DNA from 2 places in the Peribacillus sp. TH27 genome. Region 2 is predicted to be linked to the other one. Evidence: predicted binding sites of a transcription regulator. Region 2 holds the regulator's gene; the other holds the start of a gene.
The links. The regulator Rex, encoded in region 2, represses fermentation and respiration genes when NADH is low (regulators of the CRP and FNR family bind a similar motif). The targets are predictions, from matches to a motif close to TTGTGAAATATTTCACAA.

Region 1: qoxA (cytochrome aa3 quinol oxidase subunit II) is a predicted target of Rex. The motif match lies at 3,657-3,674, and genes of this name have one in related genera.

The regions. Positions count from the first base shown of each region.
Region 1 is NZ_JAEKEV010000002.1:2,603,544-2,612,927, reverse strand. Features, by position in the region: gene JFU24_RS13970 (S1C family serine protease) at 234-1,469, shown strand; gene JFU24_RS13965 (hypothetical protein) at 1,763-2,071, shown strand; partial or broken gene qoxD (cytochrome aa3 quinol oxidase subunit IV) at 2,030-2,304, opposite strand; gene JFU24_RS13955 (hypothetical protein) at 2,333-2,590, opposite strand; gene qoxA (cytochrome aa3 quinol oxidase subunit II) at 3,794-4,723, shown strand; gene qoxB (cytochrome aa3 quinol oxidase subunit I) at 4,797-6,743, shown strand; gene qoxC (cytochrome aa3 quinol oxidase subunit III) at 6,743-7,339, shown strand; gene qoxD (cytochrome aa3 quinol oxidase subunit IV) at 7,341-7,625, shown strand; gene JFU24_RS13930 (YfmQ family protein) at 8,386-8,835, shown strand; gene JFU24_RS13925 (BA3454 family stress response protein) at 9,284-9,384, opposite strand, start outside.
Region 2 is NZ_JAEKEV010000002.1:2,809,355-2,818,738, forward strand. Features, by position in the region: gene JFU24_RS14790 (ABC transporter ATP-binding protein) at 1-532, opposite strand, end outside; gene JFU24_RS14795 (ABC transporter permease) at 703-3,054, opposite strand; gene groL (chaperonin GroEL) at 4,023-5,660, opposite strand; gene groES (co-chaperone GroES) at 5,720-6,004, opposite strand; gene JFU24_RS14810 (CPBP family intramembrane glutamic endopeptidase) at 6,341-7,066, shown strand; gene JFU24_RS14815 (YdiK family protein) at 7,063-7,278, shown strand; gene JFU24_RS14820 (redox-sensing transcriptional repressor Rex) at 7,306-7,965, opposite strand; gene moaC (cyclic pyranopterin monophosphate synthase MoaC) at 8,000-8,509, opposite strand; gene JFU24_RS14830 (ABC-F family ATP-binding cassette domain-containing protein) at 8,640-9,384, shown strand, end outside.

The DNA.
Region 1 (9,384 bases), 210 kb from region 2:
GAAATAGAATGGATGAAAAAGGTGCCTTGTTATTTGAGGCATCTTTTTTCGTAATGGGGGGTAAGAAATCTCAGAGCTATTAACCAGTCAATATTGTTCTTTTTTCGGTCATATCTAAATTAATTTTATCTTTTTTGTAAAAAGTTTGCCGTATTCTTTATTTCTTAAGAATTTTTTAATAATTACTGTTTATGATGGAGCCAAGTAAAGGACTTTCATAGGAGGGATAAAGGATGGAGAATTATAATGGGGATGAGCAAGTTCGGGTGAAAGCTGAACCGAAAAAGGGAAAGTCGCTTTGGTTAACTAGTCTTGTTTCTGGAACTGTTGCTTCTATAGTTACATCTTCTGTGTTTGTATTTGGCGGAGATTTTATAGATGCAGAGAAAAATACAGTGACCGAATCATCACAAACTGCAGGGGCAGAACAAACCGAGAGCGTGGAAAAGAATAAGAGTATAAATACAGAAAAGTTATCGACAAGCACAGATTCAAATGAAAGAGCAGATATGGTTGAATCAGCTTCAAAATCGATTGTAGGTGTCGTAAATTTACAAGAGATGCAAAATCAGAACCCATTCCAGCAGCAAAGCACGGAGAGCGAAACTGTTGAGAGCGGCACGGGGTCAGGAGTTATTTATAAAAAAGATAATGGTAAGGCCTATATCATCACGAATAATCATGTTATTGAAGGAGCTAAGGAAGTAGAAATTTCATTGTATGATGGACAAAAGGCAACTGCAACAGTTGTTGGTGCAGATGCTTTAACAGACCTAGCGGTTTTGACGATTGATGCCTCGGTAGCACCAGAGGGAATTAATTTTGGGGATTCAGATAGAATGCGTCCAGGTGAAGAAGTTTTGGCCATTGGTAACCCTCTCGGACTTGATTTCTCACGTTCGGTTACGCAAGGAATTGTAAGTGCAACTGGGCGTTCTATATCAGTCGATACATCTGACGGAGAGTGGGAACTTGATGTCCTTCAAACAGATGCGGCAATTAATCCTGGCAACAGTGGAGGTGCATTAATCAATACTGCTGGTGAAGTAATAGGCATAAACAGTTTGAAAATTTCTGAAAGCGGTGTGGAAGGCTTAGGTTTCGCTATACCAAGTAATGACGTAATACCGATTGTAACGGAACTGATTGAAAATGGAAAAATCACGCGGCCATATTTAGGGGTCAGCTTGGCGAACACAGAAGAACTTCCACAGTATTATCTTCAAAATGTCCCTGAGGCTGCAAAGTCAGGAGTAATGGTAACGGGTATAGAAACTGGATCGGCTGCTGCAAATGGTGGACTTAAGCAACAGGATATCATTGTAGAGATTGATGGAACGAAAATTAGTACCTCTGCTGAATTAAGGAAACATCTATACACAGATAAGAAAATTGGCGACAAAGTAAAAGTTAAAGTGTATCGAGGTAATGAAGAGAAAACCTTAACGATTACGTTACAAAATTCATAAAAAAAGAGAAATGACTCCTGAGCAATTGGCAGGAGTCATTTTTATAGCTAATGAGTCGATAAAATATTTGGGTAAATAATAAAAAATAAATGATAGTATAAAAATGGATATTATCGGAAAAATAGGTAGTGTATTTTAACTATTTGGTTTATTTTCCATATAGTCTTGAATACCTAAAAGTGAGTTGTAATCACTTTAATTTGTCAAGGTTTTCATTGTGAATATATTGAAAATTATAAAAAGTTTGACAAATTTGTGAAATGTCATAAAATAGAAAGAAAGGGGATGAAATAATGGAAGCTAATCAGAAGATGTTAGATGCAGTGAAGTGGGTATCAGGCACAGGTTGTGTAATCGGAATTATTATTTTTGCTTTAAGTTTATTTGTAAGCGATTACAATAAGGATTATATTTTAACTGCTGTTGGAATGGCCATTACATTAAGCGCAGCTGCCATTTTCCTAGTTGGTATATTTTTTGTCCTGACAGAAGAAATGGTGATGAACACACATAAGGGTGAAAGAGTTGTACCGGAAACAACTAAAATCATAAAAATAAATTCAAAAGTTAAAACAAAAAGAAGTACCGAATTCAGTAACTAAAGCAATTAATAGAGGGTAATAAACGTTTGTATAGATGGCCTTCTTATCATCAGATTCACAAACATGCATGAACATAACTAGTTGTTCGCTACTTGCAGGAATGAAGCTTCTATAAGGACTATCATTCCTGTTCTGAAAGAAAGGTCATATATATCAACACCAAGAGCCACGGCTGTAAGAACCATGGAGAATATGAACCCCATTACATGTCCACGTGGAAATAACTGTTTCATACTCAAATTTCCTTTCAGGTAGATGAAGCTACATCCGGAATGCTAGTGAAGAATCAGCTGTCGGTACGATAGTGAAGTTGTATTCTGGAACTGGGAACAGAGAGTAGACCACTCTAGAGAACGCGTATTCAAAGAATCGCTTGAAATATTTCTTGGGCATGGCAGTAGGTTGTACACGATTAAAGCGTAACCAACTAGTAAACAAGTGCTCCAACAATGAAAGCATATTCAATGATCCAAATCCAGTTGATTTAGAATATGTGTACATACAACATAGCTTGGCCATCCACACCAAACTCACTACATTCCTGAATGAAAAGTTCTAACTCTACATTCTGAACTCTGAACTATACCACGAAAAATGGACACTTTAAAAAGGTCCATTTTTCGTGGTTTTCTATGTGCATATAATAAAAGAAACAAAAGGGATGCAGTTGTCAAAATTGGATATTTAAGTAGTGAGTTTCCTTTATTCGTAGGTGGAGGAATTCCAGAAAAGTGAATGGACTAATGCGCTTGAAGTAACATGTGGGGAAACGGCCTGCCCCCTGGTCACTTTATAAATTTTGAGGTGTGAAAGGATATCCTTTTTCATGCCCCATTCATAATTACAAAACACAAATAGCCTGCTCCCGCAAAAATAGGAGGACAGGACTAAACAGCAGTTTAGGAAAAGTAATACTGACAGGGCAATAAGTATTGCGAGAAGACGGAACCTGATTACCAATCATATATTATTATTGTTCTTAAATAAGATTAACCCGATTATAGAGTACAAGCCCCCATTTTCCTTTCCCCTATTTTAACCAAGCCTATTAGAATGGCTAAATGTGCCACAGCAAATGTCCTAGAAAGGCATTCAAGTAGGCATCATAAAGGATCAAAATGTTCATTTCACACTCTTTGTTTCCTTATATATATATATATATATATATATATAAGGGCAAGTGTTGTACGACAAGTGTAATGAAGCAGGGAACACAACATCATATACAATGCCGTTACCGAGTCCATGGTCGAGTGAGAAAAATTCGTTTTTAATCCTGGATACCATCAACATCCAATAACGATTCCATTGATAGCTATCTTCTTAACAGGAGAGGTAATAAAATTCTGAATATTCGGTAATTTAAATCAGGTCTTGAGTAATGTACGAGGAAGAATATAATGTGAAAATTCATTATATTAAAGTAACATTATATGGAAAATAAACCGGGGATACTTGCAAATCCTCACTAACTAAGCGAATTCTCCGTAAGTAAGATATTAAACATTTATTATATTTCATTTCATAAAGATTTTCGAACATTTCAGTTCAGTTACCATCTTCTTACTGCTCTTTCATGAACTTTATGTGACAGATGTCACTTTGTATTGTCTTTTTATACACTTGGGATTAATATTGGTATGTCGGGGTTTGTGAACATGGTAACACTTTGTCCGAATAATTACCAATAGGAATTTTATTATGTAAGAAAGGGGTAGTACTATGAAAATAAAATGGGCTTTATTAACTATACTTTTTACTATTGCCACTGTGCTAACCGGTTGCGATAACCCATTAATGGTCTTGGACCCTAAAGGGCCAGTAGCTGCAACACAAGCAGATGTTATTATGATTTCGATATGGACAATGGCCTTTGTCGTTCTTGTCGTTATTGTACTGTATATCTTCATGATAATGAAATATCGTGCTTCCAAACAGCGTGATGATTATGAACCACCTCATATTGAAGGAAGTAAGGTTCTTGAAATAATTTGGGTTGCGATCCCAATTTTAATCGTCGCTTTCCTATCAGTTGTTACTGTTAAAACAACAAATGAAGTTGAGGCAACACCTAAAGGATACCAAGAGCAAGAACCGTTAGTTATTTATGCTTCATCTTCTAACTGGAAGTGGCATTTTAGTTATCCGGAAGAAGATATCGAAACAGTTAACTATCTGTTTTTACCGACTAACCGACCAATTGAATTTAAACTTTATTCATTCGGACCAATCTCTAGTTTCTGGATTCCACAACTTGGAGGACAAAAATACGCGATGTCGGACATGGTTAACACGTTGCACTTAGCAGCTGATGTACCAGGAGAGTATATGGGTCGAAATTCAAACTTCAGTGGTTCAGGTTTTGCTCAGCAAACGTTCAACGTTAATGTACTGTCTGCAAAAGAATACGATAAGTGGGTAGATGAAATTAAAGCTACTGCTAAACCGCTTACTGAGGAAAAATTCAATAAATTATTAGAACCTGGTCATGTGGGACAATCCACTTACACTGGAACTCACTTAGAGTTTTCTCCAGCTCCTGAAGGGGAACATGCTGGTCATGACCACGGATCTTCTGATACTGAAGAAAATGATTCCAAAGATTCACACGAGGAACATTCAGAACACAGCAACATGAATCATGATCACTAAGAATTAATTTCGTTCGATAAAACAACTAGGTTTACAAGATAAGGAATATTTTCCTGAAAGGAGTCACAAAAGTATGGATTACTTTGATCGATTTGCCGTACCTCATCCAAGTCCTGCAATTTATGCATCCATGGTTGCCATTGGCTTAACCATGATTGCGGTTGTTGCCGGAATTACCTATTTTAAAAAATGGGGTTACTTATGGCGTGAGTGGTTAACAACGGTTGACCATAAACGTATTGGTATCATGTACATCTTGTCAGCACTACTTATGCTTTTCCGTGGTGGCGCCGATGCTATCATGATGCGTGCTCAAACGGCTGTGCCTGATAACGGTTTGTTGGATGGACAGCATTATAATGAAATATTTACAACACACGGGGTCGTCATGATTCTGTTCATGGCTATGCCATTTATCATTGGGTTAATGAACATTGTTACACCATTACAAATTGGAGCGCGTGACGTAGCATTCCCACGTCTAAACGCAGTAAGCTTCTGGTTATTCTTCATGGGGGCAATGCTATTTAACATCTCTTTCGTAGTCGGTGGTTCTCCTGATGCAGGTTGGACATCTTACTTCCCGCTGGCAAGTAACGATTTCAGTGAATCAGTAGGTTCGAACTATTACGCGATTGCAATTCAAATAGCTGGTATCGGTACATTACTGACTGGTATCAACTTTATCGTAACCATCTTGAAAATGAGAGCACCTGGTATGAACTTAATGAAAATGCCAATGTTCACATGGTCTATCTTGATCACAAACTTCATTATCGTTTTCGCTTTCCCTGTATTGACAGTGGCACTTGCGTTGATGACAATGGATCGTCTATTCGGAACTCAATTCTTTACGATGGCCAATGGCGGTAGCGATATGCTTTGGGCAAACTTGTTCTGGGTTTGGGGACATCCTGAAGTTTATATAGTTATTCTTCCGGCATTCGGTATTTACAGTGAAATCATTTCAACTTTTGCACGTCGTAACCTGTACGGATATAATTCGATGGTTATCTCTATGGTAGCTATTTCTACTCTATCTTTCGTTGTATGGGCTCACCATTTCTATACAATGGGTCACGGTGCAATGGTTAATGGTATCTTCTCGATTACCACGATGGCAATTGCCGTTCCGACCGGTGTTAAGATTTTCAACTGGTTGTTCACGCTTTGGAAAGGTAAAATCGTTTTTACTGTTCCAATGTTATACTCTCTAGCTTTCATTCCGATTTTCACGCTCGGTGGGGTAACAGGGGTTATGCTTGCCATGGCAAGTGCTGACTACCAATACCATAATACAATGTTCTTAGTAGCTCACTTCCACTACGTTTTAATCCCTGGTACTGTATTTGCCGTACTTGCTGGTTTCACGTACTGGTGGCCAAAAATGTTTGGTTTCATGTTGAGCGAAAAAATTGGGAAATGGTCGTTCTGGTTCATTACAATCAGCTTTAATGTAACATTCTTCCCGATGTTCATCACTGGTTTGGATGGGCAAGCACGTCGTATGTATACGTACTCTGAATCAACAGGCTATGGTCCATTGAATATGCTCTCTTTCGTTGGAGCGATTGGCTTAGCAATAGGGTTCGCGCTTATTGTGTACAACATCTATTGGAGTACTCGTTATGCATCAAGAAATATTTCAAACGATCCATGGGATGCACGTTCTCTAGAGTGGGCTACTCATACACCAATACCAGAATATAACTTTGCAATTGTGCCTACAGTTGATTCTACAGAAGCATTCTGGGATTCTAAGAAAAAGGGCTTTAAATTATTTGGCGGTAAAGTAGAAAAGATTCATATGCCAAATAACAGTGGCGTGCCGTTTATCATGAGCTGTATCTTCTTCGTTTGGGGCTTTGCAATGGTATTCAGCATGTGGATCATTGCAATCATTGCAACACTTGGTATCTTTGCTTGTATGGCTCACCGTTCATTCGAAAAAGATCACGGACGTTATATCTCCGTTGAAGAGATTGAAGAAACTGAAAATAAATTGCGAGGTGCTAAGTAATGAAAATAGATAACTCGCTGCCACTAGAATATAGCACGGAAGAAAATCGCTTAAAGATTTTTGGGTTCTGGATTTTCCTAGGAGCAGAAATAGCTCTTTTCGCTACACTGTTCGCCACTTATTTTGTATTAGTTAACGGTACTGGAAATGGTCCAACAGGGGAACACCTTTTTAAAGTACCAACCCTAATGCTTCAAACAATTTTTCTTTTAACTAGTAGTTTTACCATTGGACTTGGAATCAATGCAATGAGACTTGGTAGTAAGAAAGCGATGCTTAGTTTCTTCGTTATTACTCTAATTCTTGGTTTAGGCTTTTTGGGAGTCGAAATCTATGAATTCGTGGAGTATGTACATGAAGGAGCAACGATTCAAACAAGTGCTTTCTTATCTAGTTTGTTTACGTTACTAGGTACGCATGGAGCTCACGTTACACTTGGTTTATTCTGGGGAACATTCATCATTCTGCAGGTTAAAAAACGCGGTCTGATTCCAGAAACAGCAAACAAAGCTTTCATCTTTTCTCTTTACTGGCATTTCTTAGACGTTGTCTGGATTTTCATCTTCAGTTTCGTCTACCTGAAAGGAATGATGTAATATGAAACAATTATTCCCACGGGGCCAAGTTATGGGATTTGCCTTTTCACTAATCCTGACTTTGGTTGCACTATCAGTTATAGTGTTTGATCTCTCACTTAAAATGGCAATGATCATCCTACTTGTTACAGCCTTCATGCAAGCAGCACTTCAATTGGTAATGTTCATGCATGCAGGAGAGTCTGAGGATAAAGCATCGATTTACACAAACGTTTATTACGGATTGTTTGTTGCATTGGTTACAATTTTCGGTACAATGCTAACAATGATTTGGGGATATCAATAATCCATTCCTACAAAACTGGGCGTCTTGATGACGCCCAGTTTTTTTGTATTTAATTATAGTAAGTTTTGGAATTTATATATCATTATATTCACTTCATCATAGAAATTTGTATTGTTATGAAGGATGAAGATGAACCAATTAAGTTTAGTATAACCATTTCAGAATGTTTTATTTACAGGGAATGGTAGAAAATATGGGTAAGAAGATAGGAGCTAGATTCGTTATACACAAGAATTCCTTGAAAATTCGAGGAATCTTCAAAAAAAACATCTTTTTTCATAATAATTTAAATAATAAATGTTGAGTTTTTACCCTGATCATTGCTCATTATTTCTAGGACGAGATAGCGGCCCCTTTATTGGGTCTTTTACTGTTTGATCGGATTATCGACGGGCTTACCTTAGATTCATTTGGAGGAGAGGGTAATGGTAATGCCTTTAATGATTCTTCCGGGTTTTGAAGAGAATAATAATCATCCTTTTATATAAAAAAGAAAGCAACAAGCCGTTAAAATAATTTAGTGGCTTCTATAATTTCCTTAATTTCTACTATACTGTGTACGTTTTAGACTGGTTAAGCATTAATCTACGTCTTCGTATCTTTAGTGCCCTTCTTCAAGAACCCGTTTGTTTAAGTACAACGTTTCACAATAAGTGAAACGTTAATAGAACGGTCACATCTTCAAAGAAATACTGTCCGCCCCCTTTGATATAATAAGGGATATAATAATTAATTTAGAACTTAGCGGAGATGATGAAATATGACATTGCCTGTTTTGATTTTAACAATTCTCATAAGCTTGGTTAAGCTATTAGTTACCTGTCTTCCAACCGATGCAGTGAATTGGATTATAAGCAAATTTAAACTGCATTCAGAACTTAGTGACGCGAATTGCATCGTAACCTTTGACGGAAAACGCTTGGAAGGTGAAGATAAAATTCAAGTTATTAATTATTTTAATGAAGCTAAATTTTTGAAAAAAAATCATATATTTCCAGGGAACGAGCAATTGTTTTTACATCCAGAAAACAGTGGGACCCCATTAGTCATTGATACTAAAAGAGGCAAAAAGGATGTTAGGTTACTTGTGTACATTTACAACGACCACGTGGATGTAGTCAAACAGTACAAGAAGAAGTTAGTTGCGTATAGTTTGCTTTCCGATAGCCTGCAAGAACGTTCTATGCCAGTAATAAGGGATTTTGTTTAAAAGGAACATAAAAAAAAGACGGTCTTTAAAAAGACTGTCTTTTTTTCTAAAATTATTTATTGTGTAATCCATTTTTTTATTCGATGGTAAAAGTTATAGTTAATAAAGCCCTGTTCATTTAGGGACCTTTCTTTCCTTCTTTATTGAAAATACTAAATTACTAGTTATTCAGATTGAGTGTAAAAGCGTTCACAAACTGACGTCTTTATATTAGTATCATATGGAAAAAATAATTAAAAGTGGGGGGGATTGAAATCGAGGGGTTCTTCGAATAGAAAAAATTCAAAAAAATGCATTAGGATAATAAAACAATAGAAGTACATAAATAAAACAGTATTGAAAAGGGTTAATTTGTTTATTAGTATAAGTGCATGTAAAAAGTAATTTAGGTAAATTACATCTGAAAAGGTAATAAAAAAAGCAGGTTTCTAAAACGAAGCCTGCTTTTTTATGCTTTCCATTGTTTTTCCACTTGATGAAGGGCTTGTTGTAAAATTTCTTCTTGATTAGTACCTGGTTTAGTAAGGACGTTAGTTTGATAAGATTTTC
Region 2 (9,384 bases):
CTAATGCTCCGGTCGGTTCGTCTCCAAAAATGATATCCGGATCATTTATCAATGCTCTGCAGATGGCGACTCTCTGCAGCTGGCCGCCAGAGCCTTGAGTGATCGTATTATCTGCAAGCTTTTCAATTCCTGTCATTTCCATCAGTTTTTTTGCCTTTTGATACACCGTATTTTTATCCGCGTCTTTTGATACAAGAGCAGGAAACATAACATTGTCAATCAATGACAGATTTTTTAATAGATTAATATCCTGAAAGATAAATCCCATGTGATTCAGTCGAATCTTCGCCAATTCTTCTTCTTTTAGTGTGCCAATTTCACAGTCTTTAAATTTCACACTGCCGGAAGTAATTCTATCCATACCGCTTACATTATAAAGAAGTGTTGATTTCCCGCTTCCGGATGGCCCCATGACCGATACGAATTCACCTTCTTCTATATCCAGGTTTACATCCTTTAAGATATGAAGCTCATTATCTTTTCCTAATTCTACTTTTTTGTTCATACTTATTGCTTCTAATATATTGCTCATCTATATTCCTCCAATGCCAAATATTAAAATCAAAGTCTATTTCCACAGAGGCGCCCCGGAATGCTTTTTTTCAGGAATCTGCATTCTTATCTGCATAGGGGTCTTCACACAGGAGACTTCTTCTGCCTTAGCAGATACACTTCCTGCCCGAACCTTTTTTTTCAGTACTTCTAACTTCTTAAAACGACAGATAAATCATCTTTTACGGCTACCTTACAGGACACAAATATCGTAAAGCCGACTACTACAATCAGCACTAACGGACATAACAGCCAAGTCTGCCATACAACATGAACAAATTCAATTTTTGCAGCTCCCATAGTGGACATTGCCATACTTACAAGTAACTCCCCTAAATAATTAGAAGCCAGCACTCCAACTATGATTCCCAATATCAGTACCATCATAGTTCCTGCCATATATTGATGTTTAATATTTTTAGAAGTTAATCCCATACTTCGCATGATTGCAATCTGAGACATATCCTTTGATAATAGCATCCGAAGGAATAGTGCCGTGATCAATACAGCTATGATTACTGCAATGGCGAATGCGCCTATCACAACTGTACTCATCTGATCAATGATATTTCCAAGAGTCTGCCGTGTATATTCTTTGATATCATTGACCTGCGTAGAATCATAGGCATTCTGGTAGTAGTCCATTTTCTCACGAATATCAACGCCTTGAGCCACATCCATGTACACAATATACCAAAGAACGGCCTCATCATTTACTCCAAGACTGGTATGCGCCTTTGCTGTTTTCCCGCCATTTGTAATATCTTGATAAATACCAGTTACTTTCAAATTCTTTTCTTCCCCGCCAACCTTTACTGCTACTTCATCTCCTACTTTCTTGTTTAATCCGTCTTTTGACGCATTGGCAAAGGAAAGTGATATTTCTCCTTCACCCTCCGGTGTTCTTCCTTCCAGATAATTTAATGGAAATACGGAAAAATCTCCGGTTTCAATATTCATATAGTCCCAGGATTCCGCATTTTTGACCTGGTAGGAACTTGTGATGTAGGCCGCATACTTTTCAATATCCGAATCATTTTTCAGCTCTTCCTGCAGCTTTTTAAAATCTTCTGTAATACTATCGGTCCTTCGAAGATCGATTCTCATATCGGACTTTCCTATTCCCATGTATGTAGAAAATTCCGGTGAATTCATGGTGTTATAAATATTTATAGGAAGTATTACAATAAACGTACATACGATAAAAATAAAGAACAGTAGCCTGTATAATTTGAATCGTTTACATACATCCCTAAGTCCCATATAAATATTGGTGCTGAAGAATTTGTTCTTAAGCAGTGGAAAACTGTATTCTTGGTTCTTTCCATGCTCCATAGAATCTTTCCGTAAGGCTTCTACCGCAGAAATCTTATCGATTCTTTTCAGTACTTTCTTGCAATACATCACAATCATGAAATATACCAATAATGGAGCTATAAGAGATAGTACATATTTTAAGTTTCCTGATAAATCCGAAGATATGTAAAGTCTCATATTACCGTTAAACAGATTTACCACGGCAAAGGAAAGCAGATAGCCTATTATACCGGCTACTACTGACATGACTCTGTATTTGTTAAGATATACCTTCTTTATATCTTTTTGGGATATTCCTATTGCTTTCATCACACCGATTTCTCTTAAATCTTCATCAATGGTTGCCAGAAACGTAAGTCTGATACAGAGCGAAGCTATAATAATCAGCAGAACACTGATAAGTATAATGACCATTGCAACTGCCGCATCTGACATGGCATTAAACATCAGAAATATCTTTCCTCCGACTGTAGGACCGTTTGCTGGAAGACCTCCTTCGATATATGCAGTCTGAAGTCCTTGAGAATCCCCGTTTTCATGTAGCTTGAATTCGATCAGATATTCCAGTTCCCCGGCCTGCTTTAAAAGCATTTCATTATAGTCTGCCTGATTAATAACAAACCGTTTCGAAGAAGTAAGGGAAGAGTTCATCTCATAATCTCTTGCATAATCTGAAATGACAAACTCATTCTCATACTCTCCGCTTTTCACCGTAATCGTATCACCTATTTTTAAGTCATATTGTTGCATGAAATAGATTGGAACCGCCACTTCCCCTTCCGGTACATCCAGCTTTTTATTATCCAGATCCAATATAAAATCGAATTTTTTATTCTGTACAACAAATGAAATATCCTGTACAGTTCCAGCCATCGTTTGATTATTGCCGAAATGAATATTACTTCCATCCAAAGTCAGAAGAAACATCGTCTCCTGCATCGCTATATTCTCACGCTGTTCTTCTGTAAATTTATCGATTTCTGCCTGATCAAATTCTCCGGAATGCATCTGCGTAATGTCAGCTGGTACTGCACGTTCCTGCAGGTCCGACATCGACTGAATCAGATTGGCCATGTTATTTATTGCACTAGCTCCCAAAAGAACTGCCATAGCGATAAATACAAATACTGAAATTGTTACAATTTTCTGCCTGACAAAATCATTCTTTACCATCTTTAAAAACAATATTTTTCCTCCTTCTACATAGATAATTTTTTCTATTTTATCCTTGTCTCTATCAATCTTGTTCATTTCTTTAAGGTAATAATTTCCATCAATTTTTGAATTAAAAATGCTCTAAATGAATCTTTTTTAATTTCTTATTTCCAGAACAAGCACTAAGCATGGATGTTGAAAATCTTAATCAATAACCTTTGAAAAAGTATACATGCTGATTTCTTAGTAGACTTGGCCTGAATAATTATGAGAGTACAAAGTAATCATACAAAATGGTATTTATTAGGTAAACCAACTTAAGCCTAATTATTTACTAAGCCCGCAGCCCTATTTTAGTAAGTTGACTATTGGAGGTAATTAGAAAAAATTAATCGAAATGGAAGGAAGGAAGGAAGGAAGTGGAAGGAGTAACAATTGTTTCAACTGCAACTGACAATCACAAAGAGTTAATTGATGAACTAATGCGTACATATGGTCAAGATTTAGGAATTTAATTCAAACATATGGATATACAATCGGTCTAGTAATCTTTATCTATCTTTCTAGCTCGAATTTGGATGATTTCACTTTCAATAAAAGATCCATTCGGAAAATTAATTATCGTTTGAGGCGTATTACTTTTTGCTACTCAATATATAGTTTAATAACCTCTTCACCTACCACAACCTTTCGTCTAGATTTTTTCGTTTTGGGCGTGACCAACTGATATTACACTATATTATTATTGGGATTAATCATGCCTTCTCTACTTGCAGAAGCTGATGTCTCGTCTCACTTGAACAAATTATGGACAGGCTTGGTCATACCGATGATCAGATTACAAAGAATGTATATCTCCATGTAACTCAAGAAATGAAAAAAGAAGCTTCCCATAAGTTTGGTCAACTTATGAGAAGCCTCCATTAAAATCCTCAATGTTAGCAAAATGTTACCATTTCACTCTCAAACCCTTATATATCAAGGGATTGACGGCTTTATTACATCATGCCGCCCATTCCGCCCATGCCACCCATATCAGGCATGCCCATGCCACCAGCGCCAGCAGGTTCTGGTTTGTCAGCAACAACAGCTTCTGTTGTTAAGAACATTGCAGCAACAGAACCAGCGTTTTGTAGAGCTGAACGAGTTACTTTAGTAGGATCCACGATACCAGATGCAATCATGTTAACCCATTCGCCAGTAGCTGCATTGAAGCCAGTTCCAACTGCTTCACCTTTAAGGCGTTCTACGATTACAGAACCTTCAAGTCCAGCATTGTGAGCGATTTGGCGTACTGGCTCTTCGATAGCACGAAGAACGATTTTCACGCCTGTTGCTACGTCGCCTTCCGCTTGAATTTCTGCCACTTTATTGTATACGTTTAGAAGAGCTGTACCACCACCGGCTACGATACCTTCTTCAACAGCAGCACGAGTAGAGTTCAATGCATCTTCAATACGAAGTTTACGTTCTTTTAATTCTGTTTCAGTAGCTGCACCGACTTTGATTACTGCTACACCACCAGCTAATTTAGCAAGGCGTTCTTGTAATTTTTCACGGTCGAATTCAGAAGTTGTTTCTTCTAATTGAACACGGATTTGGTTTACACGAGCTTGAATTTGAGCTGTATCTCCAGATCCTTCAACGATAGTTGTGTTTTCTTTTGTAACAACCACTTTAGACGCACGTCCTAAAGATTCGATTGTTGCAGATTTAAGATCAAGTCCGATTTCTTCAGTGATTACTTCGCCGCCTGTAAGAGCTGCGATGTCTTCAAGCATTGCTTTACGACGATCACCGAATCCAGGAGCCTTAACCGCAACTGCATTGAATGTTCCACGAAGTTTGTTCACAACAAGAGTTGCAAGCGCTTCGCCTTCTACATCTTCAGCAATCAATAATAGTGGTTTTCCTTGTTGAACAACTTGCTCAAGTACAGGAAGGATTTCTTGGATATTCGTTACTTTTTTATCCGTGATTAAGATATATGGATTGTCTAAAACAGCTTCCATTTTATCTGAATCAGTAACCATGTAAGGGGAAGCATATCCACGGTCGAACTGCATACCTTCTACAACGTCCAATTCAGTTGTGAAACCTTTAGACTCTTCGATTGTGATGACGCCGTCGTTACCAACGCGTTCCATAGCTTCAGCAATCAGTTGGCCTACTTCTTCATCAGCTGAAGAGATAGCAGCAACTTGTGCAATCGATTCTTTGTTTTCAACAGGTTGAGAAATGGCTTTTAATTCTGCAATCGCAGTATTAACCGCTTTTTCGATTCCTTTACGGATACCCATTGGGTTAGCACCAGCTGTTACGTTTTTAAGACCTTCACGGATCATTGCTTGCGCTAGAACCGTTGCAGTAGTTGTACCGTCACCAGCTACGTCGTTTGTTTTGCTTGCTACTTCAGCAACCAATTTCGCACCCATGTTTTCGAATGCATCTTCTAATTCGATTTCTTTAGCGATTGTTACACCGTCATTTGTGATAAGCGGTGAACCGAATTTTTTCTCAAGAACCACGTTACGACCTTTTGGTCCAAGCGTTACTTTAACTGCATCTGCAAGTGCGTCCACACCACGAAGCATTGAGCGGCGTGCTTCTTCACTAAATTTAATTTCTTTAGCCATTTATAAGTACCTCCCTAAAATTTTAAGAAAATTTTCGTTCAGTTAAGTATGATGTATAATTAGCCAATAACAGCTAAAATGTCGCTTTCACGTAAAATTAAGTATTCAGTATCTTCGTATTTCACTTCAGTACCAGCATATTTTGAGAAGATAATTAGATCGCCTTGGGCAACCTCTAAAGCAACACGTTCGCCATTTTCAAGAACACGGCCCGTACCAACTGCTACGACCTTACCTTCTTGTGGCTTTTCTTTTGCAGTATCAGGAAGAACAATACCGCTTGCCGTTTTTTCTTCAGATTGAACTAGTTCAATAATAACGCGATCACCTAATGGTTTTAACAAGTGAAACAACCTCCTCATATTCTCTTGATAATTTGCTTTGTGATTATTAGCACTCTTCATCATCGAGTGCTAACACATTTATAATATTAAATAAACCGAGCCTTTTTTGCAAGTATCTTATCGAAAATTTTTTATTAATTTCTGATAAATTCCGGGTATACTACTTTAGGATAATGTTTCTTTTAACAAAGGAGATGAAATGTTCTCTTATGCGTACGTTTAAGTGGAGTTATGTCTCATTATTTGATACCATTTTGGAGTATACGTTTAGAGATTGTCCCCATGTCAGGACCGTTATAAGAGAAATGGCGGACTAAATAAAAGGAGTTTTCATTTTTGAAAAAAGAATATTGGTTCGTCATCATCACTTACATAGCCATGCAATTATCCAGTATTGTTGGGATGCCTATTTTCATGCTGATTGGATCTTTAAGCGAAATGCCTGCTGATGAACTCAAAGTTAAAGCAGCAGCATACTGGATTGTATTCAGCTTTCTCGCAGCTCTAACACTGATTTTAATTTTGATGAGAAAAGATATGAGGGAAAGGATAGACACACGTAATCAAGCTTCAATCCCTACGTCTATATTGTGGGCGATAGCAGGTGTATTTCTGGCACTTATTGCTCAAAGCCTAGCTGGAAGCATTGAACAAATGCTCGGGGTGAAGTCTGAATCTGAAAATACGCAGAATCTTATTTCACTCATATATGAAGTCCCAATGGTCATTTTCGTGACTTCAGTAATTGGACCTATTTTGGAAGAAATCCTTTTCCGGAAAATCATTTTCGGATCACTTAATAAACGCTTTAATTTCTTTATTTCTGCTTTAATTAGCTCAGTTATTTTCGGCTTGGCGCATGGTGAACTCGAACATCTTCTTTTATATTCAGCAATGGGCTTCACCTTTGCATTTCTTTATGCGCAAACCGGTCGTATCCTTGTGTCGATGGTGGCACATATTGCAATGAATACCCTTGTTATCATCCTTCAAGTGTTTTATAGAGATGATATTGAGAAGATGCTAGATACTGCACAGGCCTTTATCGGAGGTTTATTATGAAACGTCGTCAATCACCACTATTTATCGGTATCATCTATGCAGGCTTAGGGGCTCTTTTTACGGCTATCGCAATCCAAACCGTCAATTCAACAGGATGGGGAATCTTTGCCTACATACTCGTACTTATTGCAACTCTTGACTTTGGGTCAGGGTTACGTATGATCATGATGCACTTTAAAATTAAATCCGCAAACAATAAGAAGAAAAAATAAAAAACGCTGCGAAGACGCAGCGTTTTTTTATTCCTCTAATGCAACTTCTTCTACCACAGGATAATGCTTTAAAAAGTAGATGAGGGACTGAAGCTCTACAGCCAGGTCAATGTGGTGAACTCTTATGGACGGCGGTACAGTCAGCCGAGCAGGAGTGAAATTCAATATTCCTTTTATATCAGCTTTAACTAAACGATCGGTTATCGTTTGAGCCACTTGGGCAGGTACTGTCAAAATAGCTGCTGTAATATTATTTTCCTGCAAAAGCGTATCTATTTGGTCCATATGATAGATTGGCACATCAGCTATTCGCTTTCCAACCTTATCTTCAGAAACTTCAAATGCCATTTCAATTTTTGTATTATTATTTTTCAAAAAATTGTAATTTAAAAAAGCGGTCCCTAAATTCCCTACTCCAATTAAAGCGACTTTTGTCAATTCATCTTGATCTAGTGTTTTTCTGAAGAAGGATAGTAAATAATTTACATTATAGCCGTAGCCCTTTTTTCCAAGCGCGCCAAAGTAGGAAAAATCACGGCGAATTGTAGCCGAATCAACTTTTACAGCTTCGCTAAGCTCTGCCGAGGATACTCTTTGTTTACCTGAGGAATGTAAGTTCTTTAAAAATCGATAATATAAGGGCAACCTTTTGGCCGTTGCCTGCGGTATCTTTGGGTCATGGTTCATCGTTCTTCCCCGCCTTCACACATGCTTTTCAAACTTATTCTTCTTTATCTGTTTGATTCAACTGTCTTTTGTAATCGCTACTAGACACCCCACCTGTTTTCTCCACTAAAAATGTAGGCCCGATTACCATTCCTTTATCAATAGCCTTACACATATCGTAGACAGTTAAAGCGGTCACAGATGCAGCTGTTAACGCTTCCATTTCAACACCTGTACTACCTTTTGTCTTGGCTTCTGTTTCTATTTTAAGCCTATAACCTTGTTCTTCTTTTACCCAATCAAAGGCTATATTGACCCCTTGTAGAGAAATAGGGTGACACATCGGGATTATATTGGATGTATTTTTGCTTGCCATGATGCCTGCAACCTGTGCAACTGACAGAACATCACCTTTTTTCATTTTCTGGTTCGTGATTTTTTCATATATTTCATCGTTCAATAAGATACTCGATTGAGCTGTTGCCGTCCGAATGGTTTCAGGCTTCGCACTCACATCAACCATTTTAGCTCTGCCTTGTTCATTAAAATGCGTTAAGTCCCCCATTAATAACCCCTCCTAAATCATACACTATTATTCCACATTATGTAACAGCTTGTTTTTGCTTAGACCTCAGCTGTTGCCGATAATTACTATAATACGTTACACTAACAATAATCAATTGAGGTGAAAATTTATGATTTTATTACAAATCAATCAACTATCCAAATATTACGGAGCTGAACTTATTTTATCAAATATGAAGCTCGAAGTTCAAAATAAAGATCGAATTGCCCTAGTTGGCCGAAACGGCGCTGGAAAATCAACTCTGCTAAAAATCATAGCCGGACAACTTTCCCATGATGGCGGCGAGATCATCAAACCCAAAGGCGTCACTATTGGCTATATGGCACAGGATACAGGTTTAGAATCCGAACTTTCCATTTGGAATGAGATGCAGACTGTATTCAAAGACCTAATAGAGCAAGAGAAAGAACTGCGCCGACTTGAGGCCGAAATGGCCAAACCTGACACTTTTGATAACGAAATACTTTACCAAAAGGTGTTAAATGAATATGACACTTTACAGGTAGCCTTTAAAGAAAAGGGGGGCTATCAATATGAAGCAGATATCCGTTCCGTATTACATGGTCTTCAGTTTGGTGACTTTGACTATTCCACTCTCATTTCCACGTTGAGTGGAGGCCAAAAAACACGGCTTGCATTAGGAAAGCTGCTTTTAAAGAAGCCCGATATATTGATTCTCGATGAACCAACAAACCATCTGGATATCGAAACTCTCTCCTGGCTTGAACAATATTTACAAAGTTACCAAGGTGCTGTACTTATTGTTTCCCATGACCGCTATTTTCTAGATAAAGTTGTAAACCAGGTGTATGAAATTTCAAGAAATAATATGAAAAAGTACTATGGTAATTACA